3 regions of the Streptomyces tatrensis genome follow, and region 2 is predicted to be linked to each of the others. Evidence: riboswitches for the same ligand, from Rfam matches in the RefSeq annotation. Region 2 holds a riboswitch; each other region holds the start of a gene.
The links. A riboswitch is a leader RNA that binds a small molecule or an ion and turns the genes downstream of it on or off. The one in region 2 is predicted to bind cyclic di-AMP.
Positions count from the first base shown of each region.

Region 1: it holds a riboswitch for cyclic di-AMP, as region 2 does, so the genes downstream of both, ACODT5_RS13455 (M23 family metallopeptidase) here and ACODT5_RS09225 (M23 family metallopeptidase) in region 2, are expected to answer to the same signal.
Region 3: it holds a riboswitch for cyclic di-AMP, as region 2 does, so the genes downstream of both, ACODT5_RS33385 (transglycosylase family protein) here and ACODT5_RS09225 (M23 family metallopeptidase) in region 2, are expected to answer to the same signal.

Region 1 covers NZ_JBMDLB010000007.1:2,221,381-2,226,570, reverse strand. Annotated here, with positions in the region: gene ACODT5_RS13465 (M16 family metallopeptidase) at 1-1,239, shown strand, start outside; gene ACODT5_RS13460 (M16 family metallopeptidase) at 1,260-2,627, shown strand; cyclic di-AMP (ydaO/yuaA leader) riboswitch at 2,878-3,037, shown strand; gene ACODT5_RS13455 (M23 family metallopeptidase) at 3,050-3,844, shown strand; gene ACODT5_RS13450 (GntR family transcriptional regulator) at 4,027-4,692, shown strand; gene ACODT5_RS13445 (HPr family phosphocarrier protein) at 5,008-5,190, opposite strand, start outside.
Region 2 covers NZ_JBMDLB010000007.1:1,199,317-1,204,506, reverse strand. Annotated here, with positions in the region: gene ACODT5_RS09235 (aspartate aminotransferase family protein) at 1-544, shown strand, start outside; gene ACODT5_RS09230 (tyrosine-protein phosphatase) at 569-1,390, opposite strand; cyclic di-AMP (ydaO/yuaA leader) riboswitch at 1,765-1,961, shown strand; gene ACODT5_RS09225 (M23 family metallopeptidase) at 1,964-2,974, shown strand; gene ACODT5_RS09220 (winged helix DNA-binding domain-containing protein) at 3,041-4,195, shown strand; gene ACODT5_RS09215 (hypothetical protein) at 4,325-4,819, shown strand; partial or broken gene ACODT5_RS09210 (hypothetical protein) at 4,820-5,092, shown strand; gene ACODT5_RS09205 (S8 family serine peptidase) at 5,127-5,190, opposite strand, start outside.
Region 3 covers NZ_JBMDLB010000011.1:3,905,500-3,910,689, forward strand. Annotated here, with positions in the region: gene eno (phosphopyruvate hydratase) at 1-1,027, opposite strand, end outside; gene ACODT5_RS33385 (transglycosylase family protein) at 1,371-2,060, opposite strand; cyclic di-AMP (ydaO/yuaA leader) riboswitch at 2,063-2,234, opposite strand; gene ACODT5_RS33390 (transglycosylase family protein) at 2,509-3,603, opposite strand; partial or broken gene ACODT5_RS33395 (cytochrome P450) at 3,747-3,893, opposite strand; gene ACODT5_RS33400 (transposase) at 3,875-4,291, opposite strand; gene ACODT5_RS33405 (cytochrome P450 family protein) at 4,464-5,190, opposite strand, start outside.

The DNA.
Region 1 (5,190 bases), 1.0 Mb from region 2:
GCGGTCTGCCTCTGGTACGACGTCGGCTCGCGCCACGAAGTCAAGGGACGTACGGGCCTGGCTCACCTCTTCGAGCACCTGATGTTCCAGGGCTCGAAGAGCGTCTCCGGCAACGGCCACTTCGAACTGGTCCAGGGAGCCGGCGGCTCCCTCAACGGCACCACCAGCTTCGAGCGGACCAACTACTTCGAGACGATGCCGACCCACCAGCTGGAGCTCGCGCTGTGGCTGGAGGCGGACCGGATGGGCTCGCTGCTGGCCGCCCTGGACGACGAGTCCATGGAGAACCAGCGCGACGTCGTCAAGAACGAGCGCCGCCAGCGGTACGACAACGTCCCGTACGGCACGGCCTTCGAGAAGCTGACGGCGCTGGCCTACCCGGAGGGCCACCCGTACCACCACACCCCGATCGGGTCCATGGCCGACCTGGACGCCGCGTCCCTGGAGGACGCGCGCGCGTTCTTCCGCACGTACTACGCGCCCAACAACGCGGTGCTCTCGGTCGTCGGCGACATCGACCCCGAGAAGACGCTCGCCTGGGTCGAGAAGTACTTCGGCACCATCCCCGGCCACGACGGCAAGCAGCCGCCGCGCGACGGCTCGCTGCCCGAGATCATGGGGGAGCAGCTGCGCGAGGAGGTCGTCGAGGAGGTTCCGGCCCGCGCGCTGATGGCGGCCTACCGCCTCCCGCACGACGGCACCCGCGAGTGCGACGCCGCCGACGTGGCGCTGACCATCCTGGGCAGCGGCGAGTCCTCCCGGCTCCACAACCGCCTGGTGCGCCGCGACCAGAGCGCCGTCGCGGCCGGTTTCGGCATGCTGCGCCTCGCCGGCGCGCCGTCGCTGGGCTGGCTGGACGTGAAGACCTCCAGCGGGGTCGAGGTGCCCGCCATCGAGGCGGCCGTCGACGAGGAGCTCGCGCGGTTCGCCGCCGAGGGCCCGACGGCCGAGGAGATGGAGCGCGCGCAGGCACAGCTGGAGCGCGAGTGGCTGGACCGGCTGAGCACCGTGGCCGGCCGCGCCGACGAACTGTGCCGCTTCGCGGTGCTGTTCGGCGACCCGCAGCTCGCGCTGACCGCGGTCCAGCGCGTCCTCGACATCACCGCCGAGGAGGTGCAGGCCGCGGCAGCGGCCCGACTGCGCCCCGACAACCGGGCGGTGCTCGTCTACGAGCCGATCGCCGCGGACGACATCGAAGAGACCGACGCGAGCGACGAGAACGAGGGGGCGGAGCAGTGAGCGACACCGCAGCCGTCACGATGACCTTCCACCCGCGCCCCCAGGCCGGCGAGCCGCAGCCGTGGGCCTTCCCGGCCCCCGAGCGCGGGGTACTGGCCAACGGCCTGACCCTGCTGCGCTGCCACCGCCCGGGCCAGCAGGTGGTCGCGGTCGAGATCAACCTCACCGCCCCGCTCGACGCGGAGCCCGAGGGCCTCGACGGCGTGGCCACGATCATGGTCCGCGCCCTGTCCGAGGGCACCGACAAGCGCTCCGCCGAGGAGTTCGCCGCCGAGCTGGAGCGCTGCGGCGCCACCCTCGACGCGCACGCCGACCACCCCGGCCTGCGGGTCTCCCTGGAGGTCCCGGCCTCCCGCCTGCACAAGGCGCTGGGCCTGGTCGCCGAGGCGCTGCGCGCCCCGGCCTTCGCCGACGCCGAGGTGGACCGCCTGGTGCGCAACCGGCTCGACGAGATCCCGCACGAGAGCGCCAACCCGCAGCGCCGCGCCGCCAAGCAGCTCTCGAAGGAGCTCTTCCCGGCCTCCCTGCGGATGTCCCGCCCGCGCCAGGGCACCGAGGAGACGGTCGCCCGCATCGACTCCGGGGCCGTACGCGCCTTCTACGAGGCCCACGTGCGCCCCGCGACCGCCACCGCGGTGGTCGTCGGCGATCTGACCGGCATCGACCTGGACGCCGTCCTGGCCGACACCCTGGGCGCCTGGACCGGTGACACCACCGCCCCGCGCCCGGTCCCGCCGATCACCGCCGACGACACGGGCCGCGTGGTCATCGTGGACCGGCCCGGCGCGGTCCAGACGCAGTTGCTGATCGGCCGCATCGGCGCGGACCGGCACGACCGGGTCTGGGCGCCCCAGGTGCTCGGCACGTACTGCCTGGGCGGCACCCTCACCTCCCGGCTGGACAAGGTGCTGCGCGAGGAGAAGGGGTACACGTACGGCGTGCGCGCCTTCGGCCAGGTGCTGCGCTCCACCGCCGACGGCAAGGGCGCCTCGATGCTCGCCATCAGCGGCTCGGTGGACACCCCGAACACCGGCCCGGCCCTGGAGGACCTCTGGACGGTGCTGCGCACCCTCGCGGAGGGCGGCCTGACCGACGCCGAACGGGACGTGGCCGTGCAGAACTTGGTGGGCGTGGCCCCGCTGAAGTTCGAGTCGGCGGCTTCCGTCGCGGGCACGCTCGCCGACCAGGTCGAGCAGGAGCTCCCGGACGACTACCAGGCGCAGTTGTACGCGCGGCTCGCCGAAACCGGGACGGTGGAGGCCACTTCGGCGGTCGTCAGTGCCTTCCCGGTGGACCGCCTGGTCGCGATCCTGGTCGGCGACGCCTCGCAGATCGAGGAGCCGGTGCGGGCCCTCGGGATCGGCGAAGTGACCGTGGTCACCAACTGACCTTCTGCTGACTGCCGGTGACCGCCGGCGGGTCGCCAACTGGCCCGCCGCACAAGGGAATCCGGCAAGGGACTCCGGTGGCTTGTCCACTTGAGTCCCTTTTGTCGTTTCTGTCGCGTTTATTGGTGTGGTTGCTTGTATGTGGTGTGGCGTACGCAACAAAAGGGCGTGTCTGTTTGGCGATTGACTGATGATCCGCCTAGCGTCAGCCGTGCTGTTCGTCAGTGGTAACCGCCGCATCCGCGGCACCGGACAGCGATCGCCGAGTCCCCGTCAGGCGCGAGCCTGGGGAGCCGGGGACCCACTTGTGTCCCTGGGGTGAATCGGACCGCCTCGCAAGAGGGGGCCCGTAGGAGACCTTCCTGCTCCGAACCCGTCAGCTAACCCGGTAGGCGAGAGGGAAGGAAAGGATCAGCCCCTTCATGGCGTTTGGCAGCAGTGCCACCGGCAAGCACCGTGGTTCGAGCCGTATGAGCCGCAGGACCGCCGGCTACGCCGGCATAGCCACGCTCGCCGCCACCGGCGTCGTCGGCTCCCTGGCGGGTCCCGCGTTCGCCGCGGACAATTCCCCCTCCATCGAGGACACCGGCAGCCTCAACACCATCGTGGTGGCCGACGAGCTCGCCGATGACGTAGAGGCCCAGGCCCAGTCCCAGCAGCGCGCCGCCGAGGCCGCCGCCGCCAAGGCGCAGGCCGAGGCCGACGCCAGGCAGCGGGCCGCCGAGGCCAAGGCGAAGGCCGAAGCGCAGGCCAAGGCCGAGCGCGAGGCCGCCGAGCGCGCCGCTCGTGAAGAGGAGCGCAAGCGCCTCAACACCTTCGTGTCGCCGCTCGACAACACCTACGTCAGCACCCAGTACCACGCGGGTGGCGGCATGTGGTCCTCCGGCAGCCACACCGGCATCGACTTCCGCGCCGCCTCCGGCACCGAGGTGCACGCCGTGGGCCTCGGCACCGTGGTCGAGGCGGGCTACGGCGGCGCGTACGGCAACAACGTCGTCATCAAGCACGCCGACGGCACGTACACCCAGTACGGCCACATGTCCTCACTGAGCGTCTCCGTCGGCCAGCAGGTCACCCCGGGCCAGAAGATCGGCCTGTCGGGCTCCACCGGCAACTCCAGCGGCCCGCACCTGCACTTCGAGGCCCGCACCGGCGCCGACTACGGTTCGGACATCAACCCGGTCACGTACCTGCGCTCGCACGGCGTCACCGTCTGACCCGCTCGCCCCACCGCACGACTTCCGCGAAGGCCCCGGCTCTTTGAGAGCCGGGGCCTTCGTCGCGTTTCGGGCTCCGCATTGTGTGAATGTTTCGTATTTCCGGCCGCTCTCGGAAATTATCGTGTGTTGCAATAGAGTCGCAACGCGCACAGCCATACGAAAAAGGCGGAGGTCCGGTCTTGCGTATTCCCGCGCACACGGTATGCACAGCGATCCGCGACGACATCGTCTCCGGGGTGTTCGGGCCCGGCGGCCGGCTGACCGAGGAGGTGCTGGCCCGCCGGTACGGAGTCTCGCGCGTCCCGGTGCGCGAGGCACTGCGCACGCTGGAGTCCGAGGGGTTCGTGACCACCAGGCGGCACGCGGGCGCCTGCGTGGCCGAGCCGACCGAACAGGAGGCGGCCGACCTCCTGGAGCTGCGGATGCTCCTGGAGCCCCTCGCGGCCGCCCGAGCGGCCCGACGGCGCAGCGAGGCCCACCTCAAGGTGCTGCGCGGGCTGGTCAGACTGGGCCAGGAGCGGGCCAGGAGGGGTCAGGGGGAGGATCTGCGCTCCCTGGGGGGCTGGTTCCACGAGACGCTCTCCCAGGCCTCGGGCAGCCCCGGGCTGATCGCGCTGCTCACCCAGATGCGGCACAAGGTGGCCTGGATGTACGTGGTGGAGTCCCCGGTGCGGCCCGTGGAGTCCTGGGCGGAGCACGGCGCGATCGTCGACGCGGTGGCCCGGGGCGACGCCGAGCGGGCCCGGGCGCTGACCGCGCTGCACGTGGACAGGGCGGCGGGGGCGCACCGGCTGCGCGTGAGGACTTTGCAACCTGCCGTAAACACGGCGGGCGCTCCGCATTAACAAACACCGTATACAAAGGTGGGATATCCGGGGCCCGGTAATTCATGCCCCATGTCCAATGTCCATGCCCCGCGCTTTATTTCGCCGCCGGAATTCGGCCCTGCGGAATCGGGTGCGCCGGAATGGCGGTGTGTGTATTTCCGGCCGGGGCGACGGGCTGGTGAGTGAACGCCGGCGAGCCCGGAGCCGGCGGGGCGGCGAGCCTGCGGGCCGACCGGATCTCCGCGCGAAAAGCAGCGAAGCCGTTGCCCTCAACCGTGGCGGTCGGGGGCAACGGCTTCGCCGTGCAAGTCCTGCGGGTCGAACCCGAAGGGGTCAGACGGTCTCGGGAAGCTCCTCGAGCCCCTCGGCGACCAGCTTCGCGAGGCGGTCCAGCGCGGCCTCGGCGCCGTCGGCCTCGGACGAGAGGACGATCTCCTCGCCGCCCTGGGCGCCCAGGCCCAGGACCGCCAGCATGGAGGCGGCGTTGACGGGGTCGCCGCCGGCCTTCGCGATGGT
Region 2 (5,190 bases):
GGACTGGATCTTCAAGAAGGTCTACTCCTCCATGGACCGGGTGCTCGTCCACTCCGCCAGCTTCGGCTCCAACGCGCAGGCGATGGCGGCCGGGCTCGCCGTCCTCTCCGTCATGGAGGACGAGCAGGTGGTGGCCCGTGCCCGCGCGATGGGCGACCTGCTGCGCGGGCGGCTCGCCGCGCTCGTGGACGAGTACGAACTGCTCCACGAGGTACGGGGACGCGGGCTGATGATCGGCATCGAGTTCGGCCGGCCGTCCTCGCTGGGGCTGCGGAGCCGCTGGAGCATGCTGCAGGCGGCGCGCAAGGGGCTGTTCGCGCAGATGGTCGTGGTGCCGCTGCTGCAGAAGCACCGGATCCTCACGCAGGTCTCCGGCGACCACCTGGAAGTGATCAAGCTGATCCCGCCGCTGATCGTGGACGAGGCGGACGTCGACCGGTTCGTCGGCGCCTTCCGCGCGGTCATGGACGAGGCCCACGGTGGTGGCGCGCTGATGTGGGACTTCGGCCGGACACTGGTGAGGCAGGCCGTCGCCAACCGCTGAGGCGACGGCCCGGCTCGCGGGGCGTCAGTCCAGCAGGCGGTCGCGGAGCACGGCGAGGGTCTCGGGCGTGAGCCCGAGGCCCTCGGCGAGGTAGCGCTCCACTCCGCCCCACTCCTGGTCGATGGTGTCGAAGGCCGTCGTCAGATACGGGGCGCGGGCGTCGAAGAGCGGGGCGAGCAGCTCCATCACCTCGGGGGCGCGGGCCTCGGGCGAGTCGCTGCCCCGGCGGACCCGGTAGCGGTTGTGCGGGGCGTTCGACTCCAGGTAGTCCGCGAGGATCGCCTCCCGCTCGACGCCCAGCGCGAGCAGGGTGACGGCGATCGACAGGCCCGCCCGGTCCTTCCCGGCGGCGCAGTGCATGAGCGCCGGGACGCTGTCCTCGGCGAGCGCGTGCACCACCCGGCTGTGCTCGGCGGTACGGGTCCGGATCATCGTCCGGTACGAACGGGACATCCGCGCGGCGGCCTTGCCCTCGCCCAGGATCTCGCGCAGCTGCGCCAGGTCCCCTTCGCGGACCATCTTCCAGAACTCGCTGCCGTCGGCCGGATCCGACAGCGGAATGTTGACGTTGAGCACCCCGGGCAGCTCCACGTCCGCACCCTCCAGCGCGTGGTCGGCGCCGTTGCGGAAGTCGAAGACGGTGTGCAGTCCGAGCGACCCGAGGAACTCCGCGTCGCTTTCGGTGGCATGCGCCAGATGTCCGCTTCGGAACAGTCGTCCCGACTTGACCCTTCGGCCGTCCGCGGCCGGCAAGCCGCCCACGTCGCGGAAGTTGCGCACTCCGGTCAGTGCCGGCTGCGGCGCAACCGGATCGGTGTGGGGGCTCTGGGGTATCTGCTGGGTCACAGGGGGGCTCCTCCGTGTCGTCCGGTCGCTTGTCATGGCTCGTCGTGGCTCGCGCAGCTCGCGCGGCCCGCGCGCCTCGTCCTCACTCGTGTCCGAATTACGCTACTTGCTGGCAACTTGCCATAGCGAGAGGCGAGATCGGACACGTCCCCGTGAGCCAGATCATACGGTGACCGTGAGTGCCTGATCGCGAATGGCGAATTCCCCTGTCCGGGCGGCTGTTGGGGGAGGGGAATGGACACAGGGTGACCGTAATTCCGCCGGTCCATCATCACTGGGAATCCATCGGGGAATTCGGGACTTGTTCCGCGCGGCCGCGCTCGATTACCTTCGCGATCGATCCGGATGGACCGCCTAATCCTGCCGCCGTCCGGAAACCGCACCCGACTATTCACGCGCGCGGCAGGAGCGGGGGAACCAGGTAAGCCGCTGTTCCGGAGCTCCTCAGGGATCTTTACAACGGGACAGCTCGGGGTGAAGCCGTGCATGTGCTGTTCATCGGCGCATACACCGCCGGACATCTCCAGTCCGAACCCGACAGCTCACCTCGCAGGCGTCGGAGAGGAATTCGCCATGTCCGGAACGGGTAAGCACCGCCGTCCCAAGTCCCGCTCGATATCCCGCGGGTTCGCCGCCGCGGGCACCGGTGGCGCGGCCCTCGCGCTTCCGCTGCTCGGCGCCACCGGCGCCCACGCCGCCGGTGTCCCGGCCGCCGCGCCCGCCGCCGCCCCGGTCCAGGCCCCGCAGGCCGTGGCCGCTCAGGCGGTGTCGGCCTTCCGGGCCGCGCCCGTCGCCGTGCAGGCAGCTCCCACCGTCTACACCGTGGTGCCGGGCGACTACCTCTCCAAGATCGCCGAGCGCCAGCACCTCACCGGCGGCTGGGAGCAGCTCTACGCGGACAACCTCGAGGCCGTCGGCACCGACCCGTCGCTGATCCACCCGGGACTCAAGCTCACGCTCGGCGCGAAGGGCGCGGCTCCGGCCGCGGCGGCCGAGTCCGCGCCGGCCGAAACGCCGAAGCCGGCCAAGAAGTCCGCTTCCTCCGGTTCTTCCACTTCCGGCGATTCGTCGGATTCCTCGGACTCGGATTCCTCGGACTCGGATTCCTCGGACTCCTCTGACGAGGCAGCCGCGCCCGTCGCCGAGGCGCCCGCCAAGCAGCAGGGCGGCTCCGCGTCGACCGGCTTCGTCGCCCCGGTCGCCGGCGGCCCGTCCACCGCCTACAAGACCGCCGGCTCCATGTGGTCCAGCGGCTACCACACTGGTGTCGACTTCACCGTGAGCACCGGCACCACCATCAGGGCGGTCGGCGCCGGCACCGTGGTCTCCGCCGGCTGGAGCGGCGCGTACGGCAACGAGGTCGTCATCCGCCACACCGACGGCAGGTACAGCCAGTACGCGCACCTCTCCCAGCTGTCCGTCTCCTCCGGCCAGAGCGTCACCGGCGGGCAGACCATCGGCCTCTCCGGCTCCACGGGCAACTCGACCGGCCCGCACCTGCACTTCGAGATCCGCACCGGGCCCTCGTACGGCTCGGACATCGACCCGCTGGCCTACCTCCGGTCCAAGGGCGTCAGCATCTGAATCCGAGGCGCTGTCGGAGGTGCCGGTTAGGCTGCCCGTTTCGACAGGGGACGGGACGGTCGTGGCATGAAGGTCAGCGCAGGGGAGCTCAACCGCTCCACGCTCGCACGGCAGTTGCTGCTGCGGCGCGAGGTGATGGACGTCGGCGACGCGGTCCGCCGGGTGGTCGCCCTGCAGGCGCAGCACGCGGCCTCGCCGTACCTCGCGCTGTGGAACCGGCTCTCCGGCTTCGACCCGGCCGACCTCGACGCCGCCTTCACGGGGCGCGAGGTCGTCAAGTCGACGCTGATGCGGCTGACCCTGCACGCCGTGCACGCGGAGGACTACCCGGCCTTCCGGGAGGCCGTGCAGCCTTCCGTACGGGCCGCCCGGCTCGGGACCCGCTTCACGGACTCCGGGCTGACGGCCGCGGACGCCGACGTCCTGGCGCCGGAGCTGCTGGACTTCGCCGACCGGCCCCGTACGACGGCGGAGTGCGAGGCCTGGCTCGGACACCGGCTGGGAGCGGCGCCGCAGCCCGGAGCGTGGTGGGGGCTGCGGCAGTACGCGCCGCTGCTGCACGCGCCCACCGCCGCGCCGTGGTCGTTCGGGGAGCGTCCGTCCTACGTCGCGCCCGCGCGCCGGCCCCGCACGGTACCGGCGGACCCGGAGGCCTCGGAGGAATCCCTGCGGACGCTGGTCGTGCGCTACCTGGAGGGTTTCGGGCCGGCGTCGGTAGCGGACGTGGCGCAGTTCTCCCTGGTCCAGCGGGCCAGGGTCCGCCAGGCGCTGCGGGCGCTGGAGCTGTCCGGGAGGCTCGACCGGCTGACGGGGCCGGACGGCGAGGAACTGTTCGACGTCCAGGGCGCACCGCGTCCGGAGGAGGACGCGCCGGCGCCGCCCCGGCTGATGGCCATGTGGGACAGCGTGCTGCTCGCGTACTCCGACCGGAGCCGCATCGTCCCGCCGCAGTACCGCACGTTCGTGGCGCGGATGAACGGCGACACCCTGGCGACCCTGCTGGTCGACGGCCACGTCGCCGGCGTGTGGCGCCCGGCCGGCCCCGACGGCGGGATCGAGGCTACCGCCTTCCACCCCCTGCCGGAGGACGTCTGGGAGGCCCTCGCGGTGGAGGCCCGGGCGCTGACGGCCTTCCTGGCCGCCCGCGAACCGGAGGTCTACCGGCGGTACGGCCACTGGTGGAGCAAACTGCCGAGCGCCGAGACCCGGCTGCTCGCCTGAACCGTGGGGCCGGGACCGGAGGGGGGTCCCGGTCCCACCCTTGTCGCTCGGTCGGGGGGCGCGCGGTGCGAGCCGGCCGAGTCCTCCATGCGCCCCGCACCGCGTGACCCGTCGGCATAGCCTGCGGCGATGACCGAACCGGCTGTCATCTGGGTGAACGACGGGATGTTCCCCATCACTGGGGGCTCCGACCGCAGCGTCGAGTCAGCGGACTGGTCCAACCCGCTCGCCGCTCCCATGAGCCACGGCGCCTACATCCTCACCGGCATCCACACCGGACGCGTGAACGTCCGGACCCGGATCACCTCCACCCCACCACCCGCAGACACAGGGGAATGGGAAGAGGTGGTCGAAGTCAGCGTGCACGCCGAGGAGGTCGACCTCGCCCTGAGCTACTTCGGGGGTGAGGGGCCGAGCGAACCGCCTGCCCTCAGCGATCAAGGCCCCGGCCGGTACCGGATACGGGTACACGCCCGAGGGCGCAGCCTCGAACCGGACGGCGTCAGCGAGGAACCCATCGAGGACTACCTCATCACCGCCTGGCCCCAACAGCCGGCAGCCTCCACCGTCCTGCGGACCAGCCAACGAATCGAAGAGCGGCTCCGCCACGCTGGTCGGGCCTGACTCGGCTACGGGTGCCGGGCCCTGGAACTCGCGGACTCGGCGGCGGAAGCGGCGCCGGTCGCAGGTCCCCGGCTGACGGCGTTCCTGCGCGGTCAGCAGGCCCGCGGCGCGGCCGTGATTCGAGCCTTGAAGGAGTCCATCCGTATCCAGCCACCCGGCCGGCGGCAGCGGCAAGGCCGCTTGCACTCCTACGCGGTACTCGCCCAGCGGCAACACGCCCATGGCCGTGTCGAGGCCGCCTGCGACTCCTGGGGCCGGTTTCTCGACGAGTACGCGCGACCGAATGCGGGTCAGGTACCTCGGACGGTCAACGATGACGCCGCTTGACGATCACCGTGGCGACGAGGCCGAGGCTCACGGCGGCGAAGGCG
Region 3 (5,190 bases), on a different contig from region 2:
AACCGATCTGGTTCACCTTGACGAGCAGGGCGTTCGCCGAGCCCTCTTCGATGCCGCGGGCGAGACGCTCGGGGTTGGTGACGAAGAGGTCGTCGCCGACGATCTGGACCTTGGAGCCCAGGCGGTCGGTGAGGGTCTTCCAGCCGGCCCAGTCGTCCTCGAACAGCGGGTCCTCGATGGAGACCAGCGGGTACGCCTCGACGAGCTCGGCGTAGTAGTCGGTCATCTCGGCGGCCGAGCGGGACTTGCCCTCGAACTCGTAGTTGCCGTCCTTGTAGAACTCGGACGCGGCGACGTCGAGCGCGAGCGCGATCTGGGTGCCCGGGACGTAGCCGGCCTGCTTGATGGCCTCGACGATGAGGTCCAGCGCGGCGCGGTTCGACTCGAGGTTCGGCGCGAAGCCGCCCTCGTCGCCCAGACCGGTGGAGAGGCCCTTGGTGTGCAGGACCTTCTTGAGGGTGTGGTAGACCTCGGCACCCCAGCGAAGGGCCTCGGAGAAGGACTCCGCGCCGATCGGGGCGATCATGAACTCCTGGATGTCGACGTTGGAGTCGGCGTGCGACCCACCGTTCAGGATGTTCATCATCGGAACGGGCAGCAGGTGCGCGTTCGGGCCGCCGAGGTAGCGGAAGAGCGGGAGGTCCGAGGCCTCGGACGCGGCGTGCGCGACGGCGAGGGAGACGCCCAGGATGGCGTTGGCGCCGAGGGAGCCCTTGTTCTCGGTGGCGTCCAGGTCGATCATCGCCTGGTCGATCAGGCGCTGCTCGGTGGCGTCGTAGCCGACGAGCTCCGGGCCGAGCTGCTCGATGACGGCGAGGACGGCCTTCTCTACGCCCTTGCCGAAGTAACGGTTGGGGTCACCGTCACGGAGCTCAACGGCTTCGAACGCTCCGGTGGAGGCGCCGGACGGGACTGCAGCACGGCCGGTGCTGCCATCGTCGAGGCCCACCTCGACCTCGACAGTGGGGTTGCCTCGGGAGTCCAGGATTTCCCGGGCTACGACGACGTCGATGGACGGCACGAGCATCTCCTTCTGGGATGTGACGCTGGGTGTGCGGTGGCATGTCAGGCCGTGGGATGGCCTTGCCGCTTAGAGCCTAACCGCCTCCGGGCACTCGGCCAGCCGACCGCCCGGGTCCTGGGACGAAAAAGGGCCTGAATGCCCCTCTTACAGGACATAGGACCCTTGATCATCGGGATTTCGGAGGCCCCGTCAGACCGGCGGCACCCGCACACACCACCGCCCGGCGCGAAGGGGGTTACGCGCCGGGCGGTGGAATTACGCGGTGGAACTACTGCGTGTCGCGAAAGCGGCCACGACCGTTCCCACAGGTTTCAGCCGGGGTTCAGCTCCGGCCTCACCTTCGGGTTCAGCTGAGCTTCAGCTTCTGGCCCGGGAAGATCAGGTTGGCGTCCGTGACGATGTCCTTGTTGAGCTCGAAGAGCTTCTCCCAGCCACCGGACACGTTGTTCGCGTCGGCGATCGCACCCAGCGTGTCGCCGGACTTGACCGCGTAGGAGCCGTTGCCCGTCTTGGGGGCCTCGGTCTTCGGGGCAGCGGCCGGACGCTCGGAGCGGGTGGTCGGAGCCTCGACGCGCTTGGTCTCCTTCTTCGCCTCGGTCTTCTTCTCCTGCTTCGGCTGCGTCTTCGGCTTGGCGGGTGCCTGCGCCGATCCGCCGGTGTAGGAGGAGTTCGACAGGCCGACGCCGCAGTGCGGCCAGGCGCCCTTGCCCTGGCCCTTGAGGACCTTCTCGGCGATCGCTATCTGCTGCGACTTGGAGGCCTGGTTGGCCTGCGAGGCGTACGACTTGCCGCCGTACGCCGCCCACGTGGAGGACGAGAACTGCAGGCCGCCGTAGTAGCCGTTGCCCGTGTTGATGGACCAGTTGCCGCCGGACTCGCACGAGGCGACGCGGTCCCACTCGGAAGCGGTCGCGGCCGAGGCGGTGCCCGCGGCCATCAGCGGAGCCGCGACGGCGACACCGGCGACACCGGCGAGCGTGACGATGCGGACGGCCTTGGAACCGCGACGGTGCTTGCCCTTGCCCGAAAGCAGCATGGAGTTCTCCTCACCGACGCCTACGAGGTGAGCTGTCGGGTTCGGGCGAGTGAGTGCCCGGCCGAGCGACCTAGCGCTTGGCTTAACCCCTAGCCGGTTCCGTGACCGTCTCTCAACGGCCGTTCCCGGCGCCTACCTTGGTTCCCCCGCTCCTGCCTTCGGCGCTTTACGCGACGAGTGTTCCCTCCGTCCGCCGGCAGGATTCGGCGATGCGGTCGAAGGAGCCCGCGGTGGCGGGCGATTCAGAAGGTAGACAGGTCTCCCCCGATGTTCAACGAGCGACATCGGGGGAAACGGTGCCTACTTGCGCTCCTCGAAAGGGTGTTTGCGCAGGTGAGGGCGGGGTTTGCGGAACGCTCGGGGCCGGACACGCCAGTTGACCTGAAGAGACACATGTCTCACTTACAGAAAACGGACAATCAGCTGGTTCCGGGCGCCTCAAGTGTCCTTATTGATGCGTTAGATCCAGGTTCTGACCGGGCTTGATCAGGTCCGCATCGCCGCCGATGACCTGCTCGTTGGCCTCGTAGAGACCCTTCCAGCCGCCCTTCACACCGTTGGCGTCCGCGATCGCGATCAGGTTGTCGCCCTCCTTCACGGTGTACGTCGACTCCGACGCGGCGTCAGGCGCGGCGGGCTTCTCGACGGCGGCCGGGCCGCGGTGCTTGCCGCCGCCCTCGCTCGCACCGGGGGCCGCCGGAGCGGCCGGGGAGGCGGACTCGCCGGGTGCGGCCGGAGTCGTCGGGGCCGTGGGATCAACCGGATTGACCGGGTTGGCCGGGTTGGCCTGGTTCTCCGGATTACCCGGGTTCGTCGGCTTCGTGGAGTTCCCCGGGCCGGACGGGCTCCCGGGAGACGTCGGGTCCACCGGCTCGGTCGGGCCCACCGGAAGGGTCGGGTCCGCGGACGGCGGTACGGGAGTGGCGGGGTCCGTCGGGCTCGTGGGAGGCGTCGGGTCGCCCGGGAGGCCGGGAGGCGGCGTCTGGGCGTCCGGCGGGGGCATGACGGGCAGTTCGCCGGGCACGCCGATCGGGTAGTCGGGCAGCACCGAGGCCGGCGGGGACGACGGGCCCCCCTGCGACGGGGCTCCGAAGTCGGTGGACCTGCCCGAGCCCCCGCGGGGCACGGAGTCGTCCGGGCGGGACGGGGCGGGGGTCGCGGAAGCGGAACCGCCGGGCAGGCCCGGGTCCACCTCGGCGGCGGGCGCGTCCTGCGTCAGACCGGCCTGCACCGCGCACAGCGGCCACGCCACGGGGCCCTGGGAGGCCAGGACCCGTTCGGCCACGGCGATCTGCTGGGAGCGACTGGCGAGGTCGGCACGATCGGCGAAGTCGAGCCCGCCGGCGCCCTTCCACTGCTCCTGGCTGAACTGCAGCCCGCCGTACGCGCCGCCGCCGAAGTTGGCGCTCCACGTACCGCCGCTCTCGCACTCGGCGACCCTGTCCCAAGTGGAGGTCTCCGCGGCGCTCGCGCCGGTGGCGGCGAGCAGTGGCAGGGCGAGTGCGGTGCCGGTGACTCCGGCGGTGACGACAAGTGCGGGCACTTGTCGGGGGCGTCTGTGGCGGCCGTTCCCGGAACGCATGAGGCTGCACCTTTCGCATAACGGCGGGGTAACGGCAGAACCTAGCGGCCTTCGAACGCCAGTCACAAGTTTGGGCAGCGAACTGACTTCCGGTCAGGATGGTTTCAGGCGTTTTGGGACTTTGATTCGACGGTGAAGCGGACCGGAAGCGTCCGCAGCCCCCGCATGATGAGCCCACCCCGCCAGCGCAGCTCCCCGGGAGCCACGGCCAGTTCCAGATCGGGCAGCCGCGTCAGCAGGGTCGCGAGGGTGAGAGCAGTCCCACGTTCTGCGCGCCACGCACCGTCACTCGCAGGGGCGGGATGGCCGGGCGGACGTACACGGGCGTCCCTGCACGCTGCTCGTTCAGCCACGCCACCAGCAGCGGCCATGCCCCTCGCTGCCACCAGGACAGCTGCCGCTCACGAATGCGCTGCGCCGGCCCGAACTTCACGGGGATCTCCTTCCAGGTGATCCCCGTACGCAGCCGGTGCAGCATGCCGTTCAGCGCCAACCGCAGGTCGATCTTGGTCTTGGTGAACGAAGCGGGCGAGTAGATCGCTTCCAGGACACTCCGCACACCGGCCCACTCCTCCTCCGCCACATCAGTGATCCGGGCGGTGCGGCCGTACCGGTCATGCTTTGCTCTTCTTGGGCAGGGTTGAATCACGCACGGTCAGTCCTTCCCGACTGGCAAGTCAGACCCTGGAGCCTTCTTAGCGGGACGCTCCGGGGTCTTGGTAGGCGCCCCGGAATGTGCCCGTGGGGTAAACCGTGCTTCGCCCACCCGGAACGGCGATGACTGCCAGGTCGCCGCCGACCACCGCCTCAGCGAGAGTCCGTCAGAGGGCGTTCTTCGTTTCCGCAGTAGGGCTCGGTGTGAAGCGGACCGGCAGGGTGCGCAGGCCCCGCATGATGAGCCCACCGCGCCAGCGCAGTTCTGACGGGTTTACGGCGAGCTCCAGGTCGGGCAGCCGGGTCAGCAGCTCAGCGAGGGCTGTTTGGCCTTCGAGGCGGGCCAGGGGGGCTCCCAGGCAGTAGTGGATGCCGTGGCCGTACCCGAGATGCTGGTTGTCGCTCCTGGCGAGGTCGAGCGTGTCCGGCTCGTTGAACCGCTCCGGGTCGCGGTCGGCAGCAGCGAGGACGACGAGAACGGGGTCGCCGACCGGGATGTCCTGGCCGCCCAGCGTCAGCGGCTCCGTCGCGTAGCGCCAGGTGGCCATTTCCACGGGGCCGTCGTAGCGCAACAGTTCTTCGATGCCGGTTTCAAGCAGGTCGGTCTCTCCCGCAGCGAGAGAAGCCTGGAGGCGTTCACGCTGTTCCGGGTTCTGCAGCAGGGCGTAGGTCCCGTTGCCGATGAGGTTGATCGTCGTTTCGAATCCGGCGAAAAGAAGCACGAAGCACATGGCGGCGGCCTCGTTCTCGGTGAGGTGCTCGCCGTGATCGCTCGCCCGGATCAGTCCGGAGATCAGGTCGTCGCCCAGATCGTCGCGCTTGCGGCGGATCAGTTCGACGAGGTAGCTGCGGATCTGCTTGACCGCGCGGGCCACGCCGCCGCGCGGGCCCCCC